DNA from 3 places in the Bacillus nitratireducens genome. Region 1 is predicted to be linked to each of the others. Evidence: a T-box and tRNA genes for the amino acid it is inferred to sense, from the RefSeq annotation. Region 1 holds a T-box; the other regions hold tRNA genes.
The links. The T-box of region 1 lies ahead of serS (serine--tRNA ligase). A T-box ahead of a tRNA ligase gene usually reads a tRNA of that ligase, here a tRNA-Ser.
Positions count from the first base shown of each region.

Region 2: it has a tRNA-Ser gene. The T-box ahead of serS (serine--tRNA ligase) is inferred to sense a tRNA for this amino acid. The anticodon was not compared.
Region 3: it has a tRNA-Ser gene. The T-box ahead of serS (serine--tRNA ligase) is inferred to sense a tRNA for this amino acid. The anticodon was not compared.

Region 1 is NZ_JAUMJO010000024.1:7,782-14,395, reverse strand. It holds gene Q3V31_RS30265 (YaaC family protein) at 1-650, opposite strand, end outside; gene guaB (IMP dehydrogenase) at 766-2,229, shown strand; gene Q3V31_RS30255 (D-alanyl-D-alanine carboxypeptidase family protein) at 2,343-3,653, shown strand; gene pdxS (pyridoxal 5'-phosphate synthase lyase subunit PdxS) at 3,813-4,700, shown strand; gene pdxT (pyridoxal 5'-phosphate synthase glutaminase subunit PdxT) at 4,720-5,310, shown strand; T-box leader at 5,365-5,585, shown strand; gene serS (serine--tRNA ligase) at 5,637-6,614, shown strand, end outside.
Region 2 is NZ_JAUMJO010000003.1:18-17,089, forward strand. It holds tRNA gene Q3V31_RS11785 (tRNA-Pro) at 25-98, shown strand; tRNA gene Q3V31_RS11790 (tRNA-Ala) at 114-186, shown strand; tRNA gene Q3V31_RS11795 (tRNA-Met) at 207-283, shown strand; tRNA gene Q3V31_RS11800 (tRNA-Ile) at 288-364, shown strand; tRNA gene Q3V31_RS11805 (tRNA-Ser) at 382-474, shown strand; tRNA gene Q3V31_RS11810 (tRNA-Met) at 502-578, shown strand; tRNA gene Q3V31_RS11815 (tRNA-Asp) at 582-657, shown strand; tRNA gene Q3V31_RS11820 (tRNA-Phe) at 673-748, shown strand; tRNA gene Q3V31_RS11825 (tRNA-Thr) at 763-838, shown strand; tRNA gene Q3V31_RS11830 (tRNA-Lys) at 849-924, shown strand; tRNA gene Q3V31_RS11835 (tRNA-Gly) at 938-1,008, shown strand; tRNA gene Q3V31_RS11840 (tRNA-Ile) at 1,019-1,095, shown strand; tRNA gene Q3V31_RS11845 (tRNA-Asn) at 1,103-1,177, shown strand; tRNA gene Q3V31_RS11850 (tRNA-Ser) at 1,184-1,274, shown strand; tRNA gene Q3V31_RS11855 (tRNA-Glu) at 1,280-1,351, shown strand; gene Q3V31_RS11860 (L-lactate dehydrogenase) at 1,830-2,774, shown strand; gene Q3V31_RS11865 (S8 family serine peptidase) at 3,103-7,326, opposite strand; gene Q3V31_RS11870 (CalY family protein) at 7,374-7,979, opposite strand; gene glgB (1,4-alpha-glucan branching protein GlgB) at 8,451-10,388, shown strand; gene glgC (glucose-1-phosphate adenylyltransferase) at 10,336-11,466, shown strand; gene glgD (glucose-1-phosphate adenylyltransferase subunit GlgD) at 11,485-12,519, shown strand; gene glgA (glycogen synthase GlgA) at 12,657-14,087, shown strand; gene glgP (glycogen phosphorylase) at 14,106-16,514, shown strand; gene Q3V31_RS11900 (lipase family protein) at 16,839-17,072, opposite strand, start outside.
Region 3 is NZ_JAUMJO010000012.1:87,725-91,850, reverse strand. It holds partial or broken rRNA gene Q3V31_RS28130 (16S ribosomal RNA) at 1-28, opposite strand, end outside; tRNA gene Q3V31_RS28125 (tRNA-Gly) at 105-175, opposite strand; tRNA gene Q3V31_RS28120 (tRNA-Pro) at 177-253, opposite strand; tRNA gene Q3V31_RS28115 (tRNA-Arg) at 257-333, opposite strand; tRNA gene Q3V31_RS28110 (tRNA-Leu) at 432-514, opposite strand; tRNA gene Q3V31_RS28105 (tRNA-Lys) at 531-603, opposite strand; tRNA gene Q3V31_RS28100 (tRNA-Gln) at 609-683, opposite strand; tRNA gene Q3V31_RS28095 (tRNA-Asp) at 771-846, opposite strand; tRNA gene Q3V31_RS28090 (tRNA-Met) at 850-926, opposite strand; tRNA gene Q3V31_RS28085 (tRNA-Val) at 951-1,026, opposite strand; tRNA gene Q3V31_RS28080 (tRNA-Glu) at 1,031-1,105, opposite strand; tRNA gene Q3V31_RS28075 (tRNA-Ser) at 1,114-1,204, opposite strand; tRNA gene Q3V31_RS28070 (tRNA-Asn) at 1,208-1,282, opposite strand; gene Q3V31_RS28065 (SprT family protein) at 1,397-1,858, opposite strand; gene cmpA (cortex morphogenetic protein CmpA) at 2,068-2,184, shown strand; gene Q3V31_RS28055 (Tex family protein) at 2,242-4,126, opposite strand, start outside.

The sequences.
Region 1 (6,614 bases):
TCAGGTACGTGTTGTATTGATAAGTGTTTACAGGTTGTTTCGATATAACGAGAAAATCTCTCTTTAGTCATATGTAGTCGATCCAGTATGTTGACTGGAAAGGAGAGCTCATTTTTATTTGTTGAATTGATTTTATATAATGTTGTCCCTTTTTGACTATAGCGAAATAAATGTTGTAACTCAGGAATTTTTCCCAGTAACTCTAACATATTAAACTTTTCTGTTTCCAAGTGTTTCATGTGAAACAGTTGTTCTGCGGCATGAGTAAATAGTCCATTTTTCTGTATTTTCACTTCATCTTCTAAAAATTGATATCCCTGTTTTTTTCGCTTACGGGTCGTCACCCCGTGTGCTAAAACAGTTGTTGATTCTGGATAGTTTGGATTAATGGTTAATAGACAGGCTTTAAAAAGTTGGCCCATTCCATAAAATAGCAACATTGGCTGAATGGAAAATGGAGCTGTCTTATATAATTCATAATAATTTTTACCGTGTTCCAAGTAATAAATAAATGGATAACAATTTTCAAAACTTTTTTTTTCGGCATCTTGAATCGAGGATTTTTCATAACAACGGGCAAGATAATGTTGTACATTTTGAGATGAAAAGAAGAAACTTAATTGCTGCCAAGCACAAGATGTATGATGCATATATTACGCTCCTTTTATTGTCTAAAAATTCTAACATATATATACGTCCTTGACAGTATTTTAACCAATTGATAAGCTACTAATAATAATTTCTGGTATCATGGGGGGAACAATTATGTGGGAATCTAAATTTGTTAAAGAAGGTTTGACTTTTGATGATGTATTACTTGTACCAGCAAGGTCAGATATATTACCAAGAGAAGTAAGTGTTAAAACAGTTTTATCTGAAAGCTTACAGCTAAACATCCCGTTAATTAGTGCAGGAATGGATACAGTAACAGAAGCTGATATGGCCATTGCAATGGCTCGCCAAGGTGGTTTAGGAATCATTCATAAGAATATGTCTATTGAACAACAGGCAGAGCAGGTTGATAAGGTAAAACGCTCTGAAAGCGGCGTTATTTCAGATCCTTTCTTTTTAACTCCAGAACATCAAGTATACGATGCAGAACATCTTATGGGAAAATATCGTATCTCAGGTGTGCCAGTTGTAAATAATTTAGATGAGCGAAAATTAGTTGGTATTATTACAAACCGTGATATGCGTTTCATCCAAGACTACTCAATCAAAATTTCTGACGTAATGACAAAAGAACAGTTAATTACAGCTCCAGTTGGCACTACACTGGAAGAAGCTGAAAAGATCCTACAAAAGTATAAAATTGAAAAGCTCCCTCTCGTTGATAATAACGGTGTATTACAAGGGCTTATTACAATAAAAGATATTGAAAAAGTAATTGAATTTCCAAACTCTGCAAAAGATAAGCAAGGACGCTTATTAGTTGGAGCAGCAGTTGGTGTAACAGCGGATGCTATGCTTCGTATTGATGCATTAGTAAAAGCAAGCGTAGATGCAATTGTACTTGATACAGCTCATGGACACTCTCATGGTGTTATTGAAAAAGTAAAAGAGGTTCGTGCGAAATATCCATCATTAAACATTATCGCTGGAAATGTTGCTACAGCTGAAGCAACAAAAGCATTAATTGAAGCTGGTGCAAATGTTGTTAAAGTTGGTATCGGACCAGGTTCTATTTGTACAACACGCGTTGTGGCTGGCGTTGGTGTACCACAATTAACAGCAGTTTATGATTGTGCGACTGAAGCTCGTAAACACGGTATTCCGGTTATTGCAGATGGCGGTGTTAAGTACTCTGGTGATATGGTTAAAGCTTTAGCGGCAGGGGCACACGTTGTTATGTTAGGTAGTATGTTTGCTGGTGTAGCTGAAAGCCCTGGAGAAACTGAAATTTACCAAGGTCGTCAATTTAAAGTATACCGTGGAATGGGTTCTGTTGGAGCAATGGAAAAAGGAAGTAAAGATCGTTACTTCCAAGAAGGAAACAAAAAACTTGTTCCAGAAGGTATTGAAGGACGAGTACCATATAAAGGACCTTTAGCAGATACAGTTCATCAATTAGTTGGTGGATTACGTGCAGGTATGGGATACTGCGGAGCGCAAGATTTAGAATTCTTACGTGAGAATGCGCAATTCATTCGTATGTCGGGTGCTGGTTTACGTGAAAGCCATCCTCACCATGTGCAGATTACAAAAGAGGCTCCAAACTACTCATTATAATGTCTTATATGTAAATAGACGGAGATTTGATATCTCTGTCTATTTTTTTTTGATTATGTTAGAATAACGGTTATGTGAGTACATAGATATTGGGGGTAGCAAAAGTGAAAGGTATGTTTTGCAAAAGATTCATTGCGTTGGTAACAGTGCTTACAATAGCTTGTAGCATGCTTGTACCATATAGCAATGCATCAGCAGAAACAGGAGCCGCTTTAAACATTGAAGCAGGTGCGGCAATTTTAGTAGAAGCGAATTCTGGGAAGATTTTATATCAAAAAAATGCAGATGAGTTATTGTCAATTGCTAGTATGACAAAAATGATGAGTGAATACCTAGTGAACGAGGCAGTTGCGAAAGGGAAACTAAAATGGGATCAAAAAGTTAAGGTTTCTGAATATGCGTATAACATTTCGCAAGATCGTTCATTATCGAATGTGCCTCTACGAAACGGTGAGTCGTATACAGTAAAAGAGTTATACGAAGCAATGGCAATTTATTCTGCTAATGGTGCAACAATAGCGTTAGCTGAAGCAGTTGCTGGAAAAGAAGTAGACTTTGTAAAAATGATGAATGATAAATCAAAAGAGTTTGGATTAAAAAATTATAAGTTTGTAAATTCTACGGGCTTAACGAACAAGGATTTAAAAGGGCACCATCCTGAAGGGACAACTCCAGATGAAGAAAATAAAATGTCTGCGAGAGATGTAGCAATTTTAGCACAACGTCTTATTCAAGATTTCCCTAAAACATTAGACATAGCAAAGATTTCAAAAAAAGTATTCCGTGAAGGTACTCCGGATCGAATCGAAATGCCTAACTGGAACTGGATGTTAAAAGGGTTAATTAAGGAATATGAAGGCGTAGATGGCCTGAAAACAGGATCAACTCCAGAAGCAGGAGATTGTTTCACTGGTACGATTGAAAGAAATGGTATGCGTTTCATTTCTGTAGTTATTAAAACAAACTCTCATACAGCAAGATTTGATGAGACGAAGAAATTATATGATTACGGCTTTGCTAATTTTGAAATGAAGAAAATGTATGAAAAAGGTTCTTCGGTCAAAGGAAAAGAAACAGTAAGAGTGGAAAATGCGAAAGATAAAGATGTAGCAGTTCAAACGAAACAAGCTGTTTCACTTCCGGTGCCAAAAGGAAGTAAAGACGTTTATAAAACAGAATTCAAAGAAGGAAATAAGGGACAAGAAGCACCTGTTAAAAAGGGAGTTTCACTTGGTCAAATGGTTATAACGCCAAAAGATGGTAATGATCCTGGGTTTTTATCAGGAAAATCATTGCAAGTTGATCTTGTAACAAAATCTGAAGTAGAAGAAGCAGGTTGGTTTACACGTTCTATGCGCGGAATTGGTTCTTTCTTTAGTGGTATGTGGAATAGTGCTGTCGATACAGTAAAAGGTTGGTTTTAAAAGCTCCTCATTGTAGGAGCTTTTTCTTATTCCTATTTTTCATACCGACTTTATGAAAAAGTAGTGGACAAGCATCAGATAGTTAGTGGTAGAATGTAAGAGTATTCTTAATTTTCTTCTTTAACGGGGAAAGCAATTCACCTAGGGGGGTTTTTGTACATGACAAATGTAACAGGGACAGAACGTGTAAAACGTGGAATGGCAGAAATGCAAAAAGGCGGCGTTATTATGGACGTAATTAACGCTGAGCAAGCAAGGATTGCAGAAGAGGCAGGCGCAGTTGCTGTTATGGCACTAGAGCGTGTACCTGCAGATATTCGTGCAGCAGGTGGCGTTTCTCGTATGGCAGATCCAACAATTGTTGAAGAAGTTATGGGTGCTGTGTCAATTCCGGTTATGGCAAAATGCCGTATCGGTCACCTTGTAGAAGCACGTGTATTAGAATCATTAGGGGTAGACTATATCGATGAGAGTGAAGTATTAACTCCTGCTGATGAAGTATACCATTTAAATAAACGTGATTACACAGTTCCGTTTGTATGTGGTTGCCGTGATATCGGAGAAGCTGCACGTCGTATTGCAGAAGGTGCATCTATGCTTCGTACAAAAGGTGAACCAGGAACAGGAAACATTGTAGAGGCAGTGCGTCATATGCGCCAAGTCAATGCAGAAATCCGTCAAGTTGCAAGTCTACGTGAAGATGAGTTAATGACATATGCAAAAAATACTGGTGCTCCTTATGAAGTACTACTTGAAATTAAACGCCTTGGCCGTCTGCCAGTTGTAAACTTTGCAGCAGGTGGTGTAGCAACACCAGCAGATGCAGCGTTAATGATGCAACTTGGTGCTGATGGTGTATTCGTTGGATCTGGTATTTTCAAATCAGAGAACCCAGAGAAATTTGCACGTGCAATCGTTGAAGCAACGACTCATTATGAAGATTACGAACTAATTGCAAGCCTTTCTAAAGGATTAGGTAATGCAATGAAAGGTATCGAAATTTCAACGTTATTACCAGAACAACGCATGCAAGAGCGTGGATGGTAATTAAAGGAGATTCTTTAAAATGGTGAAAATCGGTGTACTAGGTCTTCAAGGTGCAGTTCGTGAGCATGTAAAATCAGTTGAAGCAAGTGGTGCAGAAGCTGTGGTTATAAAGCGTATAGAACAACTTGAAGAGATTGATGGTCTTATTTTACCAGGCGGTGAAAGTACAACAATGCGCCGTCTTATTGATAAGTATGCTTTCATGGAGCCCCTTCGTACATTTGCGAAGTCTGGTAAACCAATGTTTGGTACATGTGCAGGAATGATTCTTCTTGCGAAAACATTGATTGGCTATGAAGAATCACATATTGGTGCTATGGATATTACAGTCGAGCGCAATGCGTTCGGACGTCAAAAAGATAGCTTTGAAGCTGCGCTTTCAATGAAAGGTGTGGGGGAAGACTTTATTGGTGTATTTATCCGTGCTCCGTATGTTGTCAATGTAGCTGATGATGTGGAAGTACTTTCTACGCATGGCGATCGAATGGTAGCGGTAAGGCAAGGGCCGTTTTTAGCTGCTTCTTTCCATCCGGAATTAACGGACGATCATCGTGTAACAGCATACTTCGTAGAAATGGTAAAAGAAGCGAAAATGAAAAAAGTTGTATAAGTAACTTGCAACTTGTATAAGATTATAGTAAATTGATGGTAACAATTTTATAAAATAAGCGTGTTGATAGGAAGTAGTAACAGATGTCGTTTCTTATAGAGAGTCGATGGTTGGTGGAAATCGATAGAAACAGTTTGTGAATCCATCCTGGAATGGAATGTGGAATATCTTTGGATTAGTAAACATTCCCGGTGAAGAGCCGTTATTTCTACTTGAGAGGAAAGCGGTAATGCTTTCAACTAGGGTGGCAACGCGGGTTAACTCCCGTCCCTTTGTATAGGGACGGGAGTTTTTTGTGTTTTATAAAATAAAAGGAGGAGTATATAATGCTTGATATTAAATTTTTACGTACGAATTTTGAAGAAGTAAAAGCAAAATTACAGCATAGAGGCGAAGATTTAACAGATTTTGGTCGCTTTGAGGAACTTGATACGAGAAGAAGAGAGCTACTTGTTCAAACAGAAGAACTAAAAAGTAAACGTAACGAAGTATCTCAACAAATTTCAGTATTAAAGCGTGAAAAGAAAGATGCGGAAGCTCTAATTCTAGAAATGCGTGAGGTTGGAGAAAAAGTAAAAGATCTTGATAATGAGCTTCGTACAGTTGAAGAAGATTTAGAGAGATTAATGCTATCTATCCCAAATATCCCTCATGAATCTGCTCCAGTAGGTGAAACAGAAGATGATAACGTAGTAGCACGTAATTGGGGAGAAGTGAAAGAATTTACTTTTGAGCCAAAACCACATTGGGATCTTGCTACAGATTTAGGGATTTTAGATTTTGAACGTGCTGGGAAAGTAACAGGAAGCCGATTTGTATTTTACAAAGGTGCTGGTGCAAGATTAGAGCGTGCTTTAATTAGTTTCATGCTTGATCTTCATACTGACGAGCATGGATATGAGGAAGTATTACCTCCTTATATGGTAAACCGTGCAAGTATGACAGGAACAGGACAACTTCCAAAGTTTGAAGAAGATGCATTCCGTATTGAAAGCGAAGATTATTTCTTAATCCCTACAGCTGAAGTACCTGTAACGAATATGCATCGTGATGAGATTTTAAGTAAAGAGCAATTACCGATACGATATGCTGCATTTAGCTCTTGCTTCCGTTCTGAAGCAGGTTCTGCTGGTCGCGATACACGTGGTTTAATTCGCCAACATCAATTTAATAAAGTTGAGCTTGTAAAGTTCGTGAAACCAGAAGATTCTTACGAAGAGTTAGAAAAATTAACAAATGATGCAGAACGCGTGTTACAATTATTAGAGTTGCCATATCGCGTTATGAGCATGTGTACAGGAGAT
Region 2 (17,072 bases), on a different contig from region 1:
TCCTCTCGGGCGCGCTTTTATTAACGGGAAGTGGCTCAGCTTGGTAGAGCACCTGGTTTGGGACCAGGGGGTCGCAGGTTCAAATCCTGTCTTCCCGATTTTCCCAAAAACACGGGGCCTTAGCTCAGCTGGGAGAGCGCCTGCCTTGCACGCAGGAGGTCAGCGGTTCGATCCCGCTAGGCTCCACTTATTTGAATATTATTTATGGCGGTGTAGCTCAGCTGGCTAGAGCGTACGGTTCATACCCGTGAGGTCGGGGGTTCGATCCCCTCCGCCGCTACCATAAAGGACCTTTAGCTCAGCTGGTTAGAGCAGACGGCTCATAACCGTCCGGTCGTAGGTTCGAGTCCTACAAGGTCCACCATTGGAAGTTTATATCTCGGAGGTATACCCAAGTTCGGCTGAAGGGATCGGTCTTGAAAACCGACAGGCGGCGAGAGTCGCGCGGGGGTTCGAATCCCTCTACCTCCTCCATTTTTTCTAAATTAAATATTATATCATCGCGGGGTGGAGCAGTACGGTAGCTCGTCGGGCTCATAACCCGAAGGTCGCAGGTTCAAATCCTGTCCCCGCAACCAAATGGTCCCGTGGTGTAGTGGTTAACATGCCTGCCTGTCACGCAGGAGATCGCCGGTTCGACCCCGGTCGGGACCGCCATTTTTTTTACATAAAGGCTCGGTAGCTCAGTCGGTAGAGCAGAGGACTGAAAATCCTCGTGTCGGCGGTTCGATTCCGTCCCGAGCCACCATTTTGAAGTCGCAAGCCGGCTTAGCTCAATTGGTAGAGCAACTGACTTGTAATCAGTAGGTTGGGGGTTCAAGTCCTCTAGCCGGCACCACTTTCAAAATGAGCCATTAGCTCAGTTGGTAGAGCATCTGACTTTTAATCAGAGGGTCGAAGGTTCGAATCCTTCATGGCTCACCATTTTCAATTTAATGCGGGTGTAGTTTAGTGGTAAAACAAGAGCCTTCCAAGCTCTGGTCGAGAGTTCGATTCTCTTCACCCGCTTTTCAATTATGGGCCTATAGCTCAGCTGGTTAGAGCGCACGCCTGATAAGCGTGAGGTCGATGGTTCGAGTCCATTTAGGCCCACCATAATTATTCCGCAGTAGCTCAGTGGTAGAGCTATCGGCTGTTAACCGATCGGTCGTAGGTTCGAGTCCTACCTGCGGAGCCATATTATAGAGAAGTACCCAAGTGGCTCAAGGGGCTCCCCTGCTAAGGGAGTAGATCGCGAACGCGGTGCGAGGGTTCGAATCCCTTCTTCTCTGCCAGAACTGGCCCGTTGGTCAAGTGGTTAAGACACCGCCCTTTCACGGCGGTAACACGGGTTCGAATCCCGTACGGGTCATACTAAAAGAGATAGCATAATCTGCTATCTCTTTTTTGTTGTGTAAAAGTGGACTTTGGATAGTCTGCTTTTTTTTTATGGATTTCTTGTATACTTTTTTCTATTTGAATCGTCTAACTAATAGAAAGGAGAGAGCGATGGAGTGTGAAAAGGTCATCGAATCGTTGATATATTTTGAGTTACGGTGGATATATTCCAAAAATCGTCTATATAATTTCATTTACCGATAAAAACGGAACTATCCACGTTCACAATCTAAACAAAACCCCTAAATTGGTATGGATTCCACACCTAATCCAATAACTTTACACTCTATGTGAAAAAGTTCACAATTAGGTCATAATTTGTGAAGTAATTCACAATAATCCATGCTACAATATGAATGTAAAGAAGTTAAACAACATTAAATTAGTATTTTAATTAATTACTTAAACAATAATAAAAAAATAGATGTAAACAATTGAAAGGGGAAATTAACATGAAAAAAGGTATCAATCGCGTAGTATTAGTAGGAACAGGAGCTGTAGGTTGTAGTTATGCTTACTCAATGATTAACCAAGGTGTAGCTGAAGAATTCGTATTAGTAGATGTTAATGAAGCAAAAGCAGAAGGAGAAGCAATGGACTTAAGCCATGCGGTACCATTCTCTCCAGCAGCAACAAAAGTTTGGAGCGGTAGCTATGCAGATTGTAAAGATGCAGATCTAGTTGTTATCACTGCTGGATTACCACAAAAGCCAGGCGAAACTCGTTTAGACTTAGTTGAGAAAAATACAAAGATCTTTAAACAAATCGTTCGCGGTATTATGGATAGCGGATTCGATGGAATCTTCTTAATCGCAACTAACCCAGTTGATATTTTAACTTACGTAACTTGGAAAGAATCTGGTTTACCGAAAGAGCGCGTAATCGGTTCTGGTACTACTTTAGACTCTGCTCGTTTCCGTTACATGTTAGGTGACTACTTAGATGTAGATCCACGTAACGTTCATGCTTACATCGTTGGTGAGCACGGTGACACTGAACTTCCAGTATGGAGCCACGCTACTGTAGGTGTACAAAAACTAGAAACAATCTTAGCGAACAACGAACAATACAACCAAGAAGATTTAGATAAAATCTTTGAAAATGTACGTGATGCAGCTTACCATATCATTGAGCGTAAAGGTGCAACTTACTACGGAATCGGTATGTCACTACTTCGTGTAACTAAAGCAATCTTAAGCAACGAGAACAGCGTGTTAACTGTATCTGCATACCTTGAAGGCCAATATGGTGAGAAAGATGCTTACGTAGGTGTTCCAGCTGTTATTAACCGCCAAGGTGTACGTGAAATCGTAGAACTTGAATTAAACGAAGAAGAAAAAGTGAAGTTCGCTCATTCTGTAAAAGTATTAAAAGAAACAATGGCACCAGTACTATAATAATTGCTAAATAATTCAGAGGCGGGAAACTGCTTCCTACCTCTGAGTTTTTATATAATTTAATATAAATTCCTTTTCCGGTTTCCCTTGTATATCCCCAATATACCCCTTTTGCTGGATCAGGGTCGTTTATAGAAAAGAGCACTCTATTTTATATAGAGTGCTCTTTATTATCCCGCTATTTGCCGGGCAGTAAGACCCCCACCTCAAAATGCAGCGAAAGCAAAGAAGTTAGGTGGGGGATCAACTGCCCGTAAAAGCCCGATTGGTGAAGGCTAATAATCAGTGGGGGATGAACAAAACCCCCACTGATTAAAGTTTCACTTTATCATTTTTTAGGCGCTAATCCTAATTTCTTTAAAATGTCTGCAAGTGTACCGCTTTTTGATTTTTCAACAGGTGTTTGTGATTTAGATGCATCTGGACCTTTTTTCAAGAAGTTCTTTTCAACGAAACGAATATCTTTTTCGTCGACAATACCATCTTTGTTAAGGTCACCGTCTTTTACAGATACTCCCTTTTTACCATAGTTGCTAGCGATAATTTCAGCATCTTTAATATCAATGACTTTATCTCCATTTACATCACCTGCAAGGTTTTCATCAGGTCGTGCATAATAATATTGGCCAAGCAGCTTACCATCTTTTTCAGTGCCTAATTTCGTTGTTAGGCGGCTTGTTAAATGCCCTGGGACTTCTACGAATAAGTTATAGTCACGTTTATTAACAGGAAGTCCATTTAATTTGAAGTATCCGTATTTATCTAGTGAGCCTTCAAATTTATGACGGTAAGAATCAGTTGCATATACTTTTACGCCAAGTTTCGTATAATCGAACTTTTCATCTAAATATCCACGTTCATTTACGAATGCACCAGGTTTAATATTTCCTTCTACTAGTGAGTTTAAAGACATAACTGAGAATGTTTGATCTTGCAGTACACGCATTCTGTTTGGCTCTGATTCACCTTGTTTCCAGTAAACGAATACTGGTAAATCTAATTGAGCATTTGCTTCATAAAATTCATCATTTTCTACTTTGAAAGTTACATCAATGAATGGGAAATCACCGTCTAATCCAGCGAAGTTTTTATCATCAATAGCTCCGCCTACTGTAACAGAACCTTCTTCTAGTTTTGGTTCATTTACTTTTGCCGTTACCCCTTTTTCAGAAAGGAGTTTTTCAAAAGCAGGATTCAATTTCGCATTTGCAAATTTGAAGTTCTTCTCTAGGAATTTTACGTTAAATTCTCCAGCAACAAATTGTTTTACGTGTTTAGCATCTAGTGTCACAGTGAATTCATCATTTTTATATAATTCTTTTTTATTATAATTAGCTTTTGCATATTGAGTACCTTGCGGGATAAACCAATAGTTATTTACACCGCTTGGATAGTCAGGGCCTGCAGTTGCATAATCGAAAATATACACGCCTGTGTTCATTGTGCCTTCCGTTCTGAAGGAGTCAGGTGTAATACCAACTTTAAAGTCACCATTTTCAGTAATCGGTAAAAACTTATGCAAGTATGGAGAATAGTCATAGTACATAACTCCGTTAGCCTCTTGCGTAATGTTTAATCCTTTTCCTTTTAAGTAGTCAACGTTTGAATCATATACATTTCCTTTAATCCATAGTGCTTTTTTACCGTCTTCTACTGTATAGTTTTCTTCATTTAGTTCATAAATACCAGGCTGTAATCCAGTTAATTTCACTTCTGGCGGTGTATTATCAATTACGACATAATCACCTTTCACACGTGCTTTCCCGGCTTTATCATAGCCAACAAATTCAATTGTGTAATCTCCTTCTGGTAAGTCGATTTTCTCATCACCAATTGGTTTTGCAGGATCATTTGTAAAAGGATACACTCTGCCGTTAAAGAATGAATCTAAGTAGTAATACACATCCGTTTTTAGTTCACTCGTGTTTAATGTTCCAATGAAGCCGAGCGCTTTATTTGTTTTTGAGTCTTTCACAATAAGATCTAACGTTTCAAGTTCGCTGTTTAATTGGAATGCCCCGTGAACATATGATTCACGGTATGGATTGAATGTAGATGTATCAGTTGAGATTGTTTTTCTTGATAATAGTGCATTTTCAATACCAGGCTCTGATACACGAATAGAGAACGGAATTTGATACGTTTCTTCTTTATTTTTCGTGTTTGTAATATGAATATATCCTTCATATCGGCCTTGTTTTGCACCAGCTGGAATATTAATTTTTGCCTCAATTTCATCTGATTTACCAGCATCAATCGTAAGTATTTCAGAAGTAGAAACTTTTACACCGTTTGCGGTAGCATCGTTAATAGCAGAAGATGCTGGTGTATAAGAAATTTCTGTTTTAAATTCTTTCTTCTCTTGTTTATTGCGATTTTCAATTTTAATTTTTCGTTTTTGTTCAATAGATTCCCCGTCTTTTTGATAGTACTTCCCGAATGCAATGGATCCAGTTTCTTCTGGTACTTCAATCACTTCATCATTTACAACTGTTTTTGTCGTATCTAACACTTTAAAACTTGTTTCAGTGTGAACAGAGTTATAAGCATCTACTCGTCCAGCTCCAACTTCATATACGGAATACTTTTCTTTTAAATCATCAGCTGTGTTCATAAGAGATGCCTTTACATCGAATGGAGAGTATTCTGGGTGTTCTTGCAAAATAAGAGCAGCAACGCCAGCGATATGTGGAGACGCCATGGATGTTCCTTGCATACGCTCATAGGAAACATCATAGTTTTCACCCTCTTGTGGGTCGTTAATATATTCAGGTACTGTTGAAAGTACCGCAACACCAGGCGCTGTAATATCAGGTTTAATATCATCATTCGATGTAACAGGGCCACGTGAGCTAAAGTCTGCAAGGTGATCACCTTCTGTTTGAATGTAATTGATTTCATCGAAAGTTAAGGATGTGCTGCCTTGTTCAATTTGAGCTTTTAGTTTTTCGCCATCTTCTTTCGTTAGGCGGAAGGCTGGAATGTATTTTGTGCTTTCACCAATGTAGAAAGGAATTTCTCCGTCCACATTGTTATAAATAATAACGGCTTTTGCACCAGCTTGTTTCGCATTAACGATTTTTTCATCAAATGAGAGTGTGCCACGTGCAACGAGTGCGATTTTTCCTTTTACATCCTTTTTACTAAACTCGTCAGGAGTACCGATTCCTACAGATTCAATAGGGAGAGATTGTCCTTTGAAATCTTCTATTTTATCAGTGAAGTTTTTGCCGAATAAAATTAGGTTAGGGAATTGTAATTGTCCAGCATGACCTGATAGTTTCGGTAAGGAAATAGAGCTATCGCTTGCCCCAACTGTAATAGCAAATGGAGAAGCACCTGGTGATCCGAGTGTCGCTGGATTTGGACCAGAGTTACCAGCAGCAACGACTGTAACAACACCGGAAAGCATTGCGTTATTAACAGCGATAGATGTTGGATCAAGCGGATTGTTACTATCGTCACCTAACGATAAGTTAATGACATTCATACCGTCAGAAATAGATTTATCGATTGCAGCAATAATACCAGAACTATCTCCGCTTCCATAAGGACCCAGTACACGATAGTTATACAGTTCAATGTCAGGTGCAACACCTTTTACTGCTGAATCTGATTTATTTTTCTTTTGAGCAGAAACGATACCTGCTACGTGAGTACCGTGTGCTGTGTAGAAGGAAGAACCACGATTATCAAATTCAGGAGCGCCAGATTGTTGCCACTCTGTATAAGTTGTTTCCATCGGATCTGCATCGTTATTAATAAAGTCCCAACCTTTTACAGAGTTTGGGTCTACCTTACTAGAATCTTCACCCGGTTTTGCGCGATAGCCTTTATACACATCTTTTAAGTCAGGGTGATTGTAATCAATACCTGTATCTAATACTCCGACTTTAATTCCTTTTCCGGTAATGCCCTCGCTATGTAACTTATCTACCCCAATTTGCGGAATGCTATCAGTTAGTTTTTGAGGTGCTTTTTGCTCAGCTTGTTTCGGTAAATTTAATTTTACTTCGTAATCTTTCCAAATACGTTTTACGACGCCAATTCGCAACAGTTCTTCAACTGTATTAGCTGGTAATGTCATCGCCACGCCGTTCATCGCATGTTTATAAGAGCGTTTAATTTGTACAGACTGGAAATTTCCTGATTTCACTGATGGGCTGAATTGGTGAAGGTGTTTTAATCCTTCTTGGAATTCTTCATGCTCTTGATCAATACGTGCCTTTATATTTTCAGGAGCAGCCTGCAATCCTTTTGCTTTTTGTTTCAATTCATTAATTTTTACTGGTGCAGTTTGAAACTCTACAATGATATTTACTGGTTCAGAACTACTTGTATTAATATCTGGTGAAATAGTAAAGCCAGGATTGGCATCCAATGTTTGTAATGCCAGGCGCTCTCCTTTGGAAAGTTTTGATAGTAAAGAATGAGCATTTGATAAGTCAATTTGGTTAATAGGGCTTTTAGCAAGAACATTGAAAGGAAGAGCTGTTGAAAATAGAACGCCAGCCGTTACAATTCCCGTAACAAAACGATTTTTCTTTTTCATGTATAAGCCTCCGATAATTTGTGTTTTTTAATAGAGAAAAAATAAGATTATTTCTCTTCACCTTTTGTTTGTTCTGCATTGAATGTCCAGTTTAGTTGTAAAGAATCACCTTGAAACTTATTTTGATCTTGGTCATTATCTTCAAATGAGAATAGAACGTGTAAGTAATCCGTTTTATCAGATTTAATACCATCTATTAAGTTATGACGTTCTAGAGAAGTAGCTACATCCTCAGGCTTCATAGTTTTTAGTTCTGATAGTTTTGTTTCCCATAAAACCTCGTGATCATCATTTGGATTAGATGGCTTACCATCGTTAACTAGAAACTTTACGACGATATGTTCACCTAAATCTTCACCAGCATTGTTTTGCTTTGCATCTGTAACTTCATAGGATGTTTCGAGTGATACTTTTGCAATATCCAATGTTCCTTTGTTTTCAAGCTTGAAATTTCTTTCAATAAAATCACCAGGCTTTAAATCTTTCACATCAACGATTACACTTGGATTAAGAGAAAGGTCTAGTGTTCCAGCTTGAAATGAATTATTCGATGTTTCAGAATCACTGAAATAGGCGAATACACCACCGAATGTAAGGGATAAGCCAAGTGTGGCTGTGACAAATCCCATTCCTACTTTTTGTTTTAATGACATAAGAAAGCCCCCTAGTTTAAATTTTCATCAAACGTTCGCATGGAATATGAATAGAGTAAACATAGCATTTCAGTATGAATTATATTGGCGAAGGATTGATGTTCTTTATTGAGAACAAGTATATGCTTATGAATTTTCCATTTCAAGAAAATTGTGACAAATAATGTTGAGAAACATTTTTTTATGACAGATTATTTTGTTACGATTTTAAGTGATAAATAGCGAGTAAAATAGGATAAATCTAATGAAATAAAGGTTGAGAAATAAATAATAGGATGAAAGACTAGTAGGGAATGAAGCGTTTGCAATGAATATTCGTCAAAATTCGATATTTTACACAGTAAATTTGAATATTTTAAGCGAAATTAAAGAAAAAAACGAATATTTTTTAAAAAATAACAAGGATATTTCAGTTTTTCGCAGAAATGATAAAGAGTAAAAAATTTCTGTCATCTTAGTGAGGTGAACATATTGGATGTAATAAATTGTGAAGAAGTGAAACGAGATGAGTTTCATACAGAAAAGTACTATGACAGTTATAACATCTTTGGGGCACATATTGTGACGGAAGATGGGATGCGAGGTGTACGATTTACAGTATGGGCTCCTCATGCGAAAGCAATGAGTGTTGTTGGAGATTTTAATGAATGGGATTATGAGCAACATAAGATGCTACAAGTGACAGAAGAGGGGATTTGGTCCTTGTTTGTACCGCATATTGCAGAGAATGAGATATACAAGTATGCGATTGAAACGATGGACGGTTCCGTTATTTTAAAAGCAGATCCTTACGCAGTATATGCAGAAGTAAGACCAAATACGGCATCTGTAGTTTTTGATATAGAGGGATATGAATGGAATGATAAAAACTGGATTCGTAAGAGAAAGAAAAAATCGATTTATAAAGAAGCGATGACAGTTTATGAATTACATTTCGGTTCTTGGAAAAAGAAAGAAGATGGCGCTCTGTATTCTTACAGAGAAATGGCCGAGGAGCTCATTCCGTATGTGGTGGAACATCAATTTACACATATTGAAATTATGCCGCTTGTTGAGCATCCATATGATCGTTCTTGGGGATATCAAGGAACAGGGTATTATGCAGCAACAAGTAGATTCGGCACGCCACATGATTTGATGTATTTTGTCGATGAATGTCATAAATATGGAATCGGTGTCATTTTAGATTGGGTGCCGGGGCATTTTTGTAAAGATGCTCACGGTTTATATTTGTTTGATGGGACACCGACTTATGAATATAAAGATATAGATGTACAAGAAAACCTGATATGGGGAACTGTTAATTTTGATTTAGGGAAGAGAGAAGTACGTAATTTCTTAATTTCAAATGCATTATTTTGGATGAGGTATTTCCATATTGATGGTTTCAGGGTAGATGCAGTTGCGAATATGCTGTACTGGAATAAAGAAGGAAAAGAGCAAAGTAATGAACACGCTGTTTCTTTCTTAAGAGAGTTAAATGAAGCTGTGTTTGCAGAAGATGAAGAGTTTCTTATGACAGCAGAAGATTCAACAGCTTGGCCGCTTGTAACAGCTCCAACGTATGAGGGTGGACTTGGATTCAATTATAAATGGAATATGGGTTGGATGAATGACGTGCTGAAATATATGGAATGTGCACCAGAGTACCGGAAATACATTCATGAGAAAATGACATTCTCTTTACTATATGCTCACTCTGAAAACTTCATATTGCCACTTTCTCATGATGAAGTCGTTCATGGGAAAAAGTCGTTATTAAATAAAATGCCAGGAGAGTACTGGGATAAGTTCGCCCAACTTCGTTTATTATATGGATATTTCTTTACTCATCCAGGTAAGAAATTACTCTTTATGGGTGGAGAATTTGGCCAATTTGATGAGTGGAAAGATCTTGAAGATTTAGATTGGAATTTACATGATTTTGAAATGCATCGTAATATGCATGATTACTTTAAAGAGCTCATAGCATTGTATAAGCGTTCAAAACCACTTTGGCAGTTAGATCACTCGCCTGAAGGGTTTCAGTGGATTGATGCTAATAATAATGAGCAAAGTATTTTCTCGTTTATTCGCCAAGGGGATAAGCAAGAAGATGCGTTAGTTGTCGTATGTAATTTTACGAAAGCTACATATGAAAACTATAAAGTAGGTGTACCAGATTTCGAGTATTATAACGAAATTTTAAACAGTGATGCTGAGCAATATGGCGGATCGGGGCAAGTGAATAAGAAACGTCTCAAGGCAGTTCTAGAACCGTATCATAATCAAGCGGCACATGTAGAAATTACAATTCCACCATTTGGCGTATCCATATTACGACCAGTGAAGACGAGAAAGGGGAGCAAAAAACAAGATGGCTCAAAAACAAAAGTGCGTAGCAATGTTACTAGCAGGGGGAAAAGGTAGTCGTTTAAGTGCATTAACAAAAAATTTAGCTAAGCCAGCTGTTCCATTTGGTGGTAAATATCGCATTATTGATTTTACGTTAAGTAACTGCGCAAACTCCGGTATTGAAACGGTGGGGATTTTAACACAATATCAACCGCTAGAACTTCATAATTATATTGGAATCGGAAATGCTTGGGATCTTGATCGTGTAAACGGTGGAGTCACTGTGTTACCTCCCTATGCGGAGTCTTCAGGGGTGAAGTGGTATACAGGTACGGCAAGTGCTATTTATCAAAACTTAAACTATTTAAGTCAGTACGAACCAGAATATGTCCTTATTTTATCAGGCGATCATATTTATAAAATGGATTACAGTAAAATGCTAGATTACCATATTGAGAAAGAAGCAGATGTTTCAATTTCTGTTATTGAAGTGCCTTGGGATGAAGCAAGTCGCTTTGGCATCATGAATACAAATGAAGAGATGGAAGTTGTTGAATTTGAGGAGAAACCGCAATTTCCAAGAAGTAACCTTGCATCAATGGGAATTTATATTTTTAACTGGGCTATTTTAAAAGAATATTTAGAGATGGATGCAAGAAATCCTGAATCTAGTAATGACTTCGGAAAAGATGTACTTCCACTTCTATTAGATGAAGGGAAGAAGTTGATGGCGTATCCGTTTGAAGGATATTGGAAAGATGTTGGAACGGTGAAAAGCTTATGGGAAGCGAATATGGATTTACTTCGTGATGAAACATCGTTGAACTTGAACGATCGTAATTGGCGCATTTATTCTGTGAATCCAAACGAGCCGCCTCAATATATTGCAGAACAGGCAAAAGTAGAAGAATCACTTATTAATGAAGGATGCGTCATTGAAGGGGACGTGAAGCATTCTGTTTTATTCCAAGGAGTAACGGTAGAAGAAGGTAGTATGGTAATCGATTCTGTCGTTATGCCTGGGGCAAAGATTGGTAAAAACGTTGTGATTGAAAGAGCGATTGTTGGATCAGAAATGGTTATTGAAGATGGGACAATAATTCGCCCAGAAAAAAATGTTGACGATGTAGTACTAATTGCTGAAGGAAAATAGAAAAGGGGGATGAAATGAATGGGAGAAAAAATGTTAGGAATTATTAATGCAACGGGAAGTTTTCCTTCCTTAAAGAAAGTAACAGGGCATCGTTCATTAGCGGCGTTACCGTTTGGAGGCCGTTACCGACTCATTGATTTCATGCTTTCAAATATGGTGAATTCTAATATTCATAGCGTGGCGGTTTTTACAAGTCATAAAAATCGTTCTTTAATGGATCATGTCGGTTCAGGAAAACAGTGGGATTTAGATAGAAAGCGTGATGGCCTGTTTTTATTCCCACCGAATTGCCAATGTGATCATGACGAATTTGGATCTTTTGCACATTTTAGAAGACATATTGATTATTTTCTAAGAAGCAGAGAAGAGTATGTTGTTATTACGAATAGCCATCTTGTAACAGCGTTAAATTTTCAAGCGGTGCTAAAGCGACATATACATACGTCTGCAGATATTACTGAAGTTTGTCATGAAGGGGTTTCGCTTCAAACATATGTGTTAAAGAAACAATTATTGCTAGATTTATTTGAGACATATAAAGATGTGGAGCAATATAGTTTATTTGATGTAGTGAGAGAAAAGCGCGGAAAATCACTGCATATTGCTACGTATGAGCATACAGGATATGTAGCAATTATTGATTCGATTGAAAGTTACTATAAACATAGCTTAGAAATTTTGCAGCCTTCTATTTGGAAGCAATTATTTAAGAAAGAAGCACCGATCTTTACGAAAGTAAAAGATGAACCACCAACTCGTTACCTGAAGGGTGCAGCCGTGAAAAATACAATGATTGCAAACGGCAGTATTATTGAAGGAGAAGTAGAAAATAGTGTTATCTCCCGTTCTGTTAAAATTGGAAAAGGTTCAATTGTTCGTAATAGCATTATTATGCAAAAGAGTAAAATTGGAGATAATTGTATAATAGACGGTGTTATTATTGATAAAGACGTGAAACTTGGCGACGGCGTAGTGTTAAAAGGAAGTGCTGATGAGCCATATGTTGTAGAAAAAGGTAGTGTACAAAATAGTACAATCAATAGTTATTCGTAAATAGCAGGTACATAATTAGTGGGGGATTTAGAAAACCCCCACTAATTATGGTTTTACTCTACATGAAAACTCGAAGGGAGGAAGCTGTAAGAAGAGCGATTTGTGATGTATACGCTTTTCGTGCAGTGGAACAACAGGTGAATATTTTATTTGCAGTATCAGAATGTGTACCGTTTATTAAATCCGGAGGTCTAGCTGATGTAGCAGGAGCGCTCCCAAAAGAATTAAAAAAATTAGGAGTGAATGTTCGCATTATACTTCCGAACTACAGTCTTATCCCGAAAGAGCTAAGAGAAGGATGTACGCTTCATAAAGTAATTAACGTTCCTCTTGGATGGAGAAACCAATATTGCGGGATTTTAAAAGGTGAGCAGGATGGGATTACGTATTACTTAATAGATAATGAATATTATTTTAAGAGAGATTCTCTATATGGTCATTATGATGATGGGGAGCGTTTTTCTTATTTTTCAAAAGCAGTTTTAGAGTGTATTCCGCATCTTGATTTCGAAGTAGATGTTCTTCATAGCCATGATTGGCACACAGCTATGGTTAATTTCTTGCTTCGTGAAAAGTATCAAGATAACCCGTTATATGAGCATATTAAAACAGTATATACGATTCATAACTTGCAGTTCCAAGGTGTATTTCCTCCTGAAGTGATGTACGACTTACTGGAGCTTGGTCATGAATATTTTCATAGTGAACAGCTTGAGTTTTATGGAAACGTGAACTTTATGAAAGGCGGTATTATCGCATCTGACCAAATTACAGCGGTTAGCCCGACATATAAAGAAGAGATTCAATATGAGTTTTTCGGTGAGAAGCTAGATGGATTGTTACGAAAGAATAACAATAAGCTTAGTGGCATTGTAAATGGAATTGATACGAGCGTATATAATCCAGAAACAGATTCGTATATTACTGCTCAGTATAGTGCAGAGTCATTAGATGGAAAGAATGAAAATAAACGTGCATTGCAGCGTTATTTTGGTTTGCCAGAAAAAGAAGATACGCCAGTTATTTCGATGGTAACACGATTAACGAAGCAAAAGGGGCTTGATCTAGTACGTACTGTATTCCGTGAAATAATGGAAGAAGATGTACAATGTATTATTTTGGGATCAGGCGATTCTGAATACGAGCAGTTCTTTGAATGGATGGCATACGAGTATCCAGAAAAGGTAAAAGTATATATCGGATTTAATGAAGAGTTAGCGCACCAAGTATATGCGGGAAGCGATTTGTTTTTAATGCCATCGCTGTTTGAACCGTGTGGCCTTGGACAACTTATTGCACTAGCATATGGTACGATTCCAATTGTAAGAGAAACAGGCGGATTAAATGATACTGTACATTCTTACGATGAAGAAACTGGAATTGGAAATGGCTTTAGCTTTACGAACTTTAATGCACATGACATGTTACATACAGTTCTTCGTGCAATTGAGTTTTATCAAGATAAACCGGTATGGGATAGGCTTGTAAAGCAAGCGATGACTGAAGATTATAGCTGGGGGAAATCGGCTCTTGCGTACAAGAAATTGTATAAAAGTCTCATGGAATAACATTGAGGTGGTGAATAAATGTTTACTCATGTTGAAAGTTTCAAATCCGCTTTTCTAGAAAAATTAGAAACGATGTATGGGAAAAGTTTCAAAGATTCTACAACTCGTGATCAGTATAATACGCTTGGTCATATGGTACGTGAGTATATGAATAGTCAATGGATTGCAACGAATGAAAGTTATCGGTCTGGAGACCAAAAGCAAATGTATTACTTATCCATTGAATTTTTACTCGGGCGTTTGCTTGGAAGCAACATATTAAACTTAGGTATCAGGGATGTATGTGAAAAGGGGCTTTCTGAACTTGGAATTTCTTTGCACGAGTTAGAAGAAGTTGAAGCAGATGCAGGACTTGGAAATGGTGGGCTTGGACGATTAGCAGCCTGTTTTCTCGACTCGCTTGCTTCTTTAAACTTACCAGGACATGGCTGTGGTATTCGTTATAAGCATGGCCTGTTTGATCAAAAAATTGTTGATGGCTATCAAGTAGAATTTCCAGAACAGTGGCTTCTTCATGAAAATGTTTGGGAAGTAAGAAGGTATGATCAAGCTGTAGAAGTAAGTTATTTCGGAAACGTTGAACCGCTAGAAATTGATGGGCGTTTAGAGTTCAGGCATACAAATGCAGAAGTTATTATGGCAGTACCATATGATGTACCAGTTATAGGGTATGAAACAAGTACTGTAAACACGCTCAGACTTTGGAATGCGGAGCCAGTTCCATTCCCGCAAAATTGTAAAGATATTTTGAAATATAAGCGTGAAACAGAGGCTGTATCGGAGTTTTTATATCCAGATGATACGCATGATGAGGGGAAAATACTTCGTTTGAAACAACAATATTTCCTCGTATCAGCAAGTTTGCAAAATATCGTTCGTATGCACAGGGAGAGACACGGTAGTCTTCGTCAGTTACATGAAAAAATCGCGATTCATATAAACGATACACATCCGGTTCTAGCAATTCCAGAACTTATGCGTATTTTATTAGACGAAGAAAAATTGACATGGGAAGAAGCTTGGCACATAACAACGCAGACGATTTCCTATACGAATCATACGACGTTATCAGAAGCGCTTGAGAAATGGCCAATTCACATTTTTAAACCGTTATTACCGAGAATTTATATGATTATTGAAGAAATTAATGAACGTTTCTGTCATGAGCTTTGGGACCGTTATACGTACGATTGGAAGCGTATTGAGGACATGGCCATTATTGCGCATGACCTTGTGAAAATGGCTCATTTAGCGATTGTCGGTAGCCATAGCGTTAATGGTGTAGCGAAAATCCACACAGAAATTTTAAAGCAGCGTGAAATGAGATTGTTCTATGAATTTTATCCAGATAAGTTTAATAATAAAACGAATGGAATTGCTCATAGGCGCTGGCTAATGAAGGCGAATCCGCAGCTGACGAATCTTATTTCGGAAGCGATTGGAACAGAGTGGAAGAAAGAACCGATTAAGCTTCAAGCTCTGCAAACATTTCAACACGATGTTAGTTTCCAAGAAATGCTTGCAGGGGTAAAACAAGAGCGTAAGATTATTTTAGCGGAGCGCATTCATAATAAAATGGGGATCACGATTGATCCAAATTCTATTTTTGATGTGCAAGTGAAAAGACTACATGCCTATAAACGACAATTATTAAATGTTCTTCATATTTTATACTTGTATAACCGTTTAAAAGAGGATACTAGTTTTTCATTTTACCCGCGTACTTTTATTTTTGGAGCGAAAGCATCACCTGGCTATTATTATGCGAAGAAAATTATTAAATTAATAAATGAGCTTGCAAGAAAAGTAAATAATGATCCGTACGTAAGTCAGTTTATGAAAGTTATCTTTCTAGAAAACTACCGAGTTTCTTTAGCTGAAGATATATTCCCGGCGGCAGATGTAAGTGAACAAATTTCAACTGCGAGTAAAGAAGCATCGGGAACAGGTAACATGAAATTCATGATGAATGGTGCAATCACACTCGGAACGTTAGATGGGGCTAATATTGAAATAAAAGACAGGGTCGGTGATGATGCCTGCTTCATTTTTGGCTTAACGGCAGATGAGGTTCTTCATTACTATCAAAATGGTGGATATCGTGCAAGTGATTATTATCACCATAATATGCATATTAAAAAAGTAGTAGATCAGTTAACGAATGGTTTCTTTGCACAGTCGGGAGCTGAATTTGAAGCGATTTATGATTCTCTCGTTATTCAAAACGATGAATACTTCGTTCTTCGGGATTTTAGCCCATATGCTGAAAGACAAGAAGCTGTCGGAAGGGCCTATGAAAATAGGCAGAAATGGCTGGAAATGTCGATTTTGAACATTGCACAATCTGGGCATTTTGCGAGTGATCGAACAATTTTGCAGTACAGTAATGAAATTTGGGGAATTGGTAATACTGTTAAACTGTTTTAGATAAAAGCCCCTTTTGAAGGGGCTTTTATTTATTCACCTTTAAATCAAGAATACGATTGCTTAGAAAAATAAAACGAGCTTAATGAGATTAAGCTCGTTTTACTTATTTTGCTTAAGAAAGAAATGGGATAGTGGTATATATTATACCTGTTCCACCATATTCCCCTGTCGCAAAGTATGAAAATGTAAAGAAACCTGTAAACGAAAAAATTATTATAAGAAAAAGTGCAAAGAAAAATTTTAGCATGTAAGGTCCCCTCATCCGAAAGTCATTTCATAGATTTATTATAGTATATAAATATTCAATTTCCAATTGTTTACTGGTTAAAAATGAGAAGTCAGACATGTTTTGTATGTTGTAATGGAATGATTATTTATAATGGATTTTGTATTTTTCGTAAATGTCATGTTGTGATGAACGTGTGCATATTCCCAATCACGATCATTAAAATTTATGTTTCGGGGAGGGAGAAGTGGAACGACATCGAATAAGTTGACGAAACGAAAGCTACTAGCTACTTGCAGTTTATAATAATTTCGAAAGGCGATATCTCCAAC
Region 3 (4,126 bases), on a different contig from region 1:
CCTGAGCCAGGATCAAACTCTCCAATAAAGTTAGTTTGTCTAGCATCAAAAAATAAAAATTGACGTTCACGTTGTTTGTTTCGTTCAGTTTTCAAAGAACTAAAAGCGGGTGAAGAGAATCGAACTCTCGACCAGAGCTTGGAAGGCTCTTGTTTTACCACTAAACTACACCCGCGTGGTCGGGAAGACAGGATTTGAACCTGCGACCCCCTGGTCCCAAACCAGGTGCTCTACCAAGCTGAGCCACTTCCCGTTATGGCGCGCCCGAGAGGAGTCGAACCCCTAACCTCTTGATCCGTAGTCAAACGCTCTATCCAATTGAGCTACGGGCGCTTATTCATGATGTTTTTTCTTCGTTGTCTTTTGGCGACTCAATTATCTTATCATACTACATTTTCAAATGCAAGTACTTTTTTAAAAAGATTTTTTGATGCGGCCGAGAGGACTTGAACCTCCACGGGGTTTCCCCCACTAGGCCCTCAACCTAGCGCGTCTGCCGTTCCGCCACGACCGCGCGGAAAAAACAAAAGTGAGCCATGAAGGATTCGAACCTTCGACCCTCTGATTAAAAGTCAGATGCTCTACCAACTGAGCTAATGGCTCGTAAATGGCTGGGCTAGCTGGATTCGAACCAGCGCATGACGGAGTCAAAGTCCGTTGCCTTACCGCTTGGCTATAGCCCATCGAAATACTTATCTTCTTTTCAAAGACAAATGTTATTGTACCATAATGTCCAATAAAAAACAACTGCTATATAGCAGAAGTTAAAATGGCGGTCCCGACCGGGGTCGAACCGGCGATCTCCTGCGTGACAGGCAGGCATGTTAACCACTACACCACGGGACCATTTGGTTGCGGGGACAGGATTTGAACCTGCGACCTTCGGGTTATGAGCCCGACGAGCTACCGTACTGCTCCACCCCGCGATAATATTACTTATATAATTTATATGGTGGAGGATGACGGGATCGAACCGCCGACCCCCTGCTTGTAAGGCAGGTGCTCTCCCAGCTGAGCTAATCCTCCGAAGTGGTGACCCGTACGGGATTCGAACCCGTGTTACCGCCGTGAAAGGGCGGTGTCTTAACCACTTGACCAACGGGCCAGTATGTATGGCAGAGAAGAAGGGATTCGAACCCTCGCACCGCGTTAGCGATCTACTCCCTTAGCAGGGGAGCCCCTTGAGCCACTTGGGTACTTCTCTGTATGGCTCCGCAGGTAGGACTCGAACCTACGACCGATCGGTTAACAGCCGATAGCTCTACCACTGAGCTACTGCGGAATAATGAAGACAATTTGTATCTTATAAAAATTATCACCGTAAGTCAAGAGGTTTTTTCACAACATCTTGTGCAAACGTGACATGTTTATAATATACTGGATTGCGTTTTCACTGTCAAGATGTTTTCACTACCAGTTTTAGTTGCCCTCTACACTTTCCACATACATATCTTTGTGTATTTATTTGACGCCTTCTTACATATTGAAGTGAGCATCTCGTACATTCATACGTATAAACTTTTGTTTCCTTCTTCTCTTCATTAATCATTCGTTTACAAAAACGGGGTGCCCCTACCTTCTTTAATAACTCACGAAAATCTCTATCTCGGTGCTTATACCCTTTTCCTGTGATATGTAGGTGATAATGACAAAGTTCATGTTTAACAATCCTGACTAAATCTTCTTTGCCATACATTTCGTAATATCGATAATTCAGTTCTATATTATGAGTATTCAATAGATAACGCCCACCAGTTGTACGTAACCTACTATTAAACATCGCTTTATGTAAAAACGGCATCCCAAAGTATTGTAACGATACCTCTTCCACTAACCACTGAATTTCTTGCTCATCCATTCCTCATTCCTCCTAAACAAAAAATATTTTTACACTTTTCTCCCTTCCTATACATATATTAAATAGTACATATACCCATCCTCATTCAAGAAGCGTGATTTCTAAAAATAAAGCATTGATAGAAATCCACTCACCAACCTCTCATCAATATTTCTTTAACTAATTAAGAAGAGATGTTTGAGAGCAGGATTAAACAAGGAGGGATTCCTATGCCTACGTGGCTAAAGAAACAAATGCAACGTGCATACTTCGAAAAAAACCGGTATCAAATCAAATTACTAAATGAATGCTGGTTTTATTATAGTAAAATACATCAAAGCTCATAATCAACGAAACTTTCCTATCCATAAAAAGAGAGCAGTTTCATCTGCTCTCTTTACTTACTATTCAATTGGTAACATCGATAATGCAACACGACCCTTTTTCGTATCAATATCATCTACCCATACTTTTACAATTTGCCCTACGGATACAACATCTAACGGATGCTTTACAAACTGTTTGCTGAGTTTAGAAATATGCACTAAGCCATCTTGCTTTACACCTATATCAACAAAGGCACCGAAATCAACAACATTACGAACCGTTCCCTCTAACTCCATACCACGCTTTAAATCTTCTAATTTCAAAATCCCTTTTTTCAGAAGTGGTTTTGGCAATTCATCCCTCATATCTCGTTCTGGACTAATTAAAGCATCGATAATATCAACCAAAGTCGGCTCGCCAATCTCCGTCTCTTGAGATAATTTAGAAACATCTACTCCCTCTAAACTCTTCTGCAAGTTCGGTTTACCTACATCATTCTTTGATAACCCTAGACTTTTTAATAGCAATTCAACATTTTTATATTGTTCTGGATGAATCCCTGTGCGATCTAACGGATTCGCCCCTTCTAATATACGTAAAAATCCAATACATTGTTCATATGTTTTCGCACCTAAACGAGGAATTTTCTTTAATTCAGTACGCTTCGTAAATTTCCCATCTTCCTCACGCTTAGCTACAATATTTTTTGCAACTGTTTTTGATAATCCTGAAACATATTGTAACAACGCAACTGAAGCTGTATTTACATTAACGCCAACTTGGTTAACAGCTGTCTCTACCACAAATGTTAACGATTCATTTAATCTTTTTTGTGATACATCATGTTGATATTGTCCTACCCCTACAGATTTAGGGTCAATTTTCACTAGCTCAGCAAGCGGATCTTGTAGACGTCTCCCAATAGAAACGGCACTTCTTTCTTCAACCTGTAAATCCGGGAACTCCTCACGAGCTAAATCAGATGCTGAATATACACTAGCACCCGCTTCATTTACAATAATATAAAATACATCCCGTTTTACATTTTGTAGTACATCTACTATAAATTCTTCCGTTTCTCTAGAAGCTGTACCATTTCCAATTGCTATCATTTCAACTTGATATTTATCTATAATTGAAAGAACTTTCTTTTTTGCATCCTCATATTTACGAACAGGTGGATGCGGATAAATAACATCTATATTAAGAACTTTCCCTGTATCATCTACTACTGATAATTTACAACCTGTTCTATATGCCGGATCTACCGCTAGCACAACTTTCCCTTTCATTGGAGGCTGTAATAATAAATTACGTAAATTCTCAGAGAAAATATGAATCGCTTGTTCTTCAGCGGTTTCTGTTAATTCTTTACGAATTTCTCTTTCTATTGAAGGTTGAATTAATCGTTTATATCCATCTTCAATCGCTAATTGTACATAGTGTGCACTTTTAGAAGCTTCATCACGAATCATTTTTTTATGTAAAAACTGATTAATTTCCTCAGTCGGTGTAACAACAGAAACTCTTAATACATCTTCCTTTTCACCACGATTCATCGCTAACACTCGATGCGGCACTATTTTTTGCAACGGTTCTTCATAGTCATAATACATTTCATATATATTCTTTTCATCTTTTTCTTTATCTTTTACAGATGAAGACATAATCCCTTTTCGGAAAGTAGTATTCCGAATCCAACTACGATATGACGCATTATCCGAAACAAGTTCCGCGATAATATCTTGCGCACCTTGCAACGCATCCTCTGCGGATTCCACTTCTTTTTCTCCATCAACAAATTCCATAGCCTTCTCTGTTGGATTTTCTTTTTTATATAACAATAGCCACTCAGCTAACGGTTCTAATCCCTTTTCTTTAGCTATTGTAGCTTTCGTTCTTCTTTTTTCTTTATAAGGACGATACAAATCTTCTACTTCCTGAAGTTTTGTTGCAGCAACA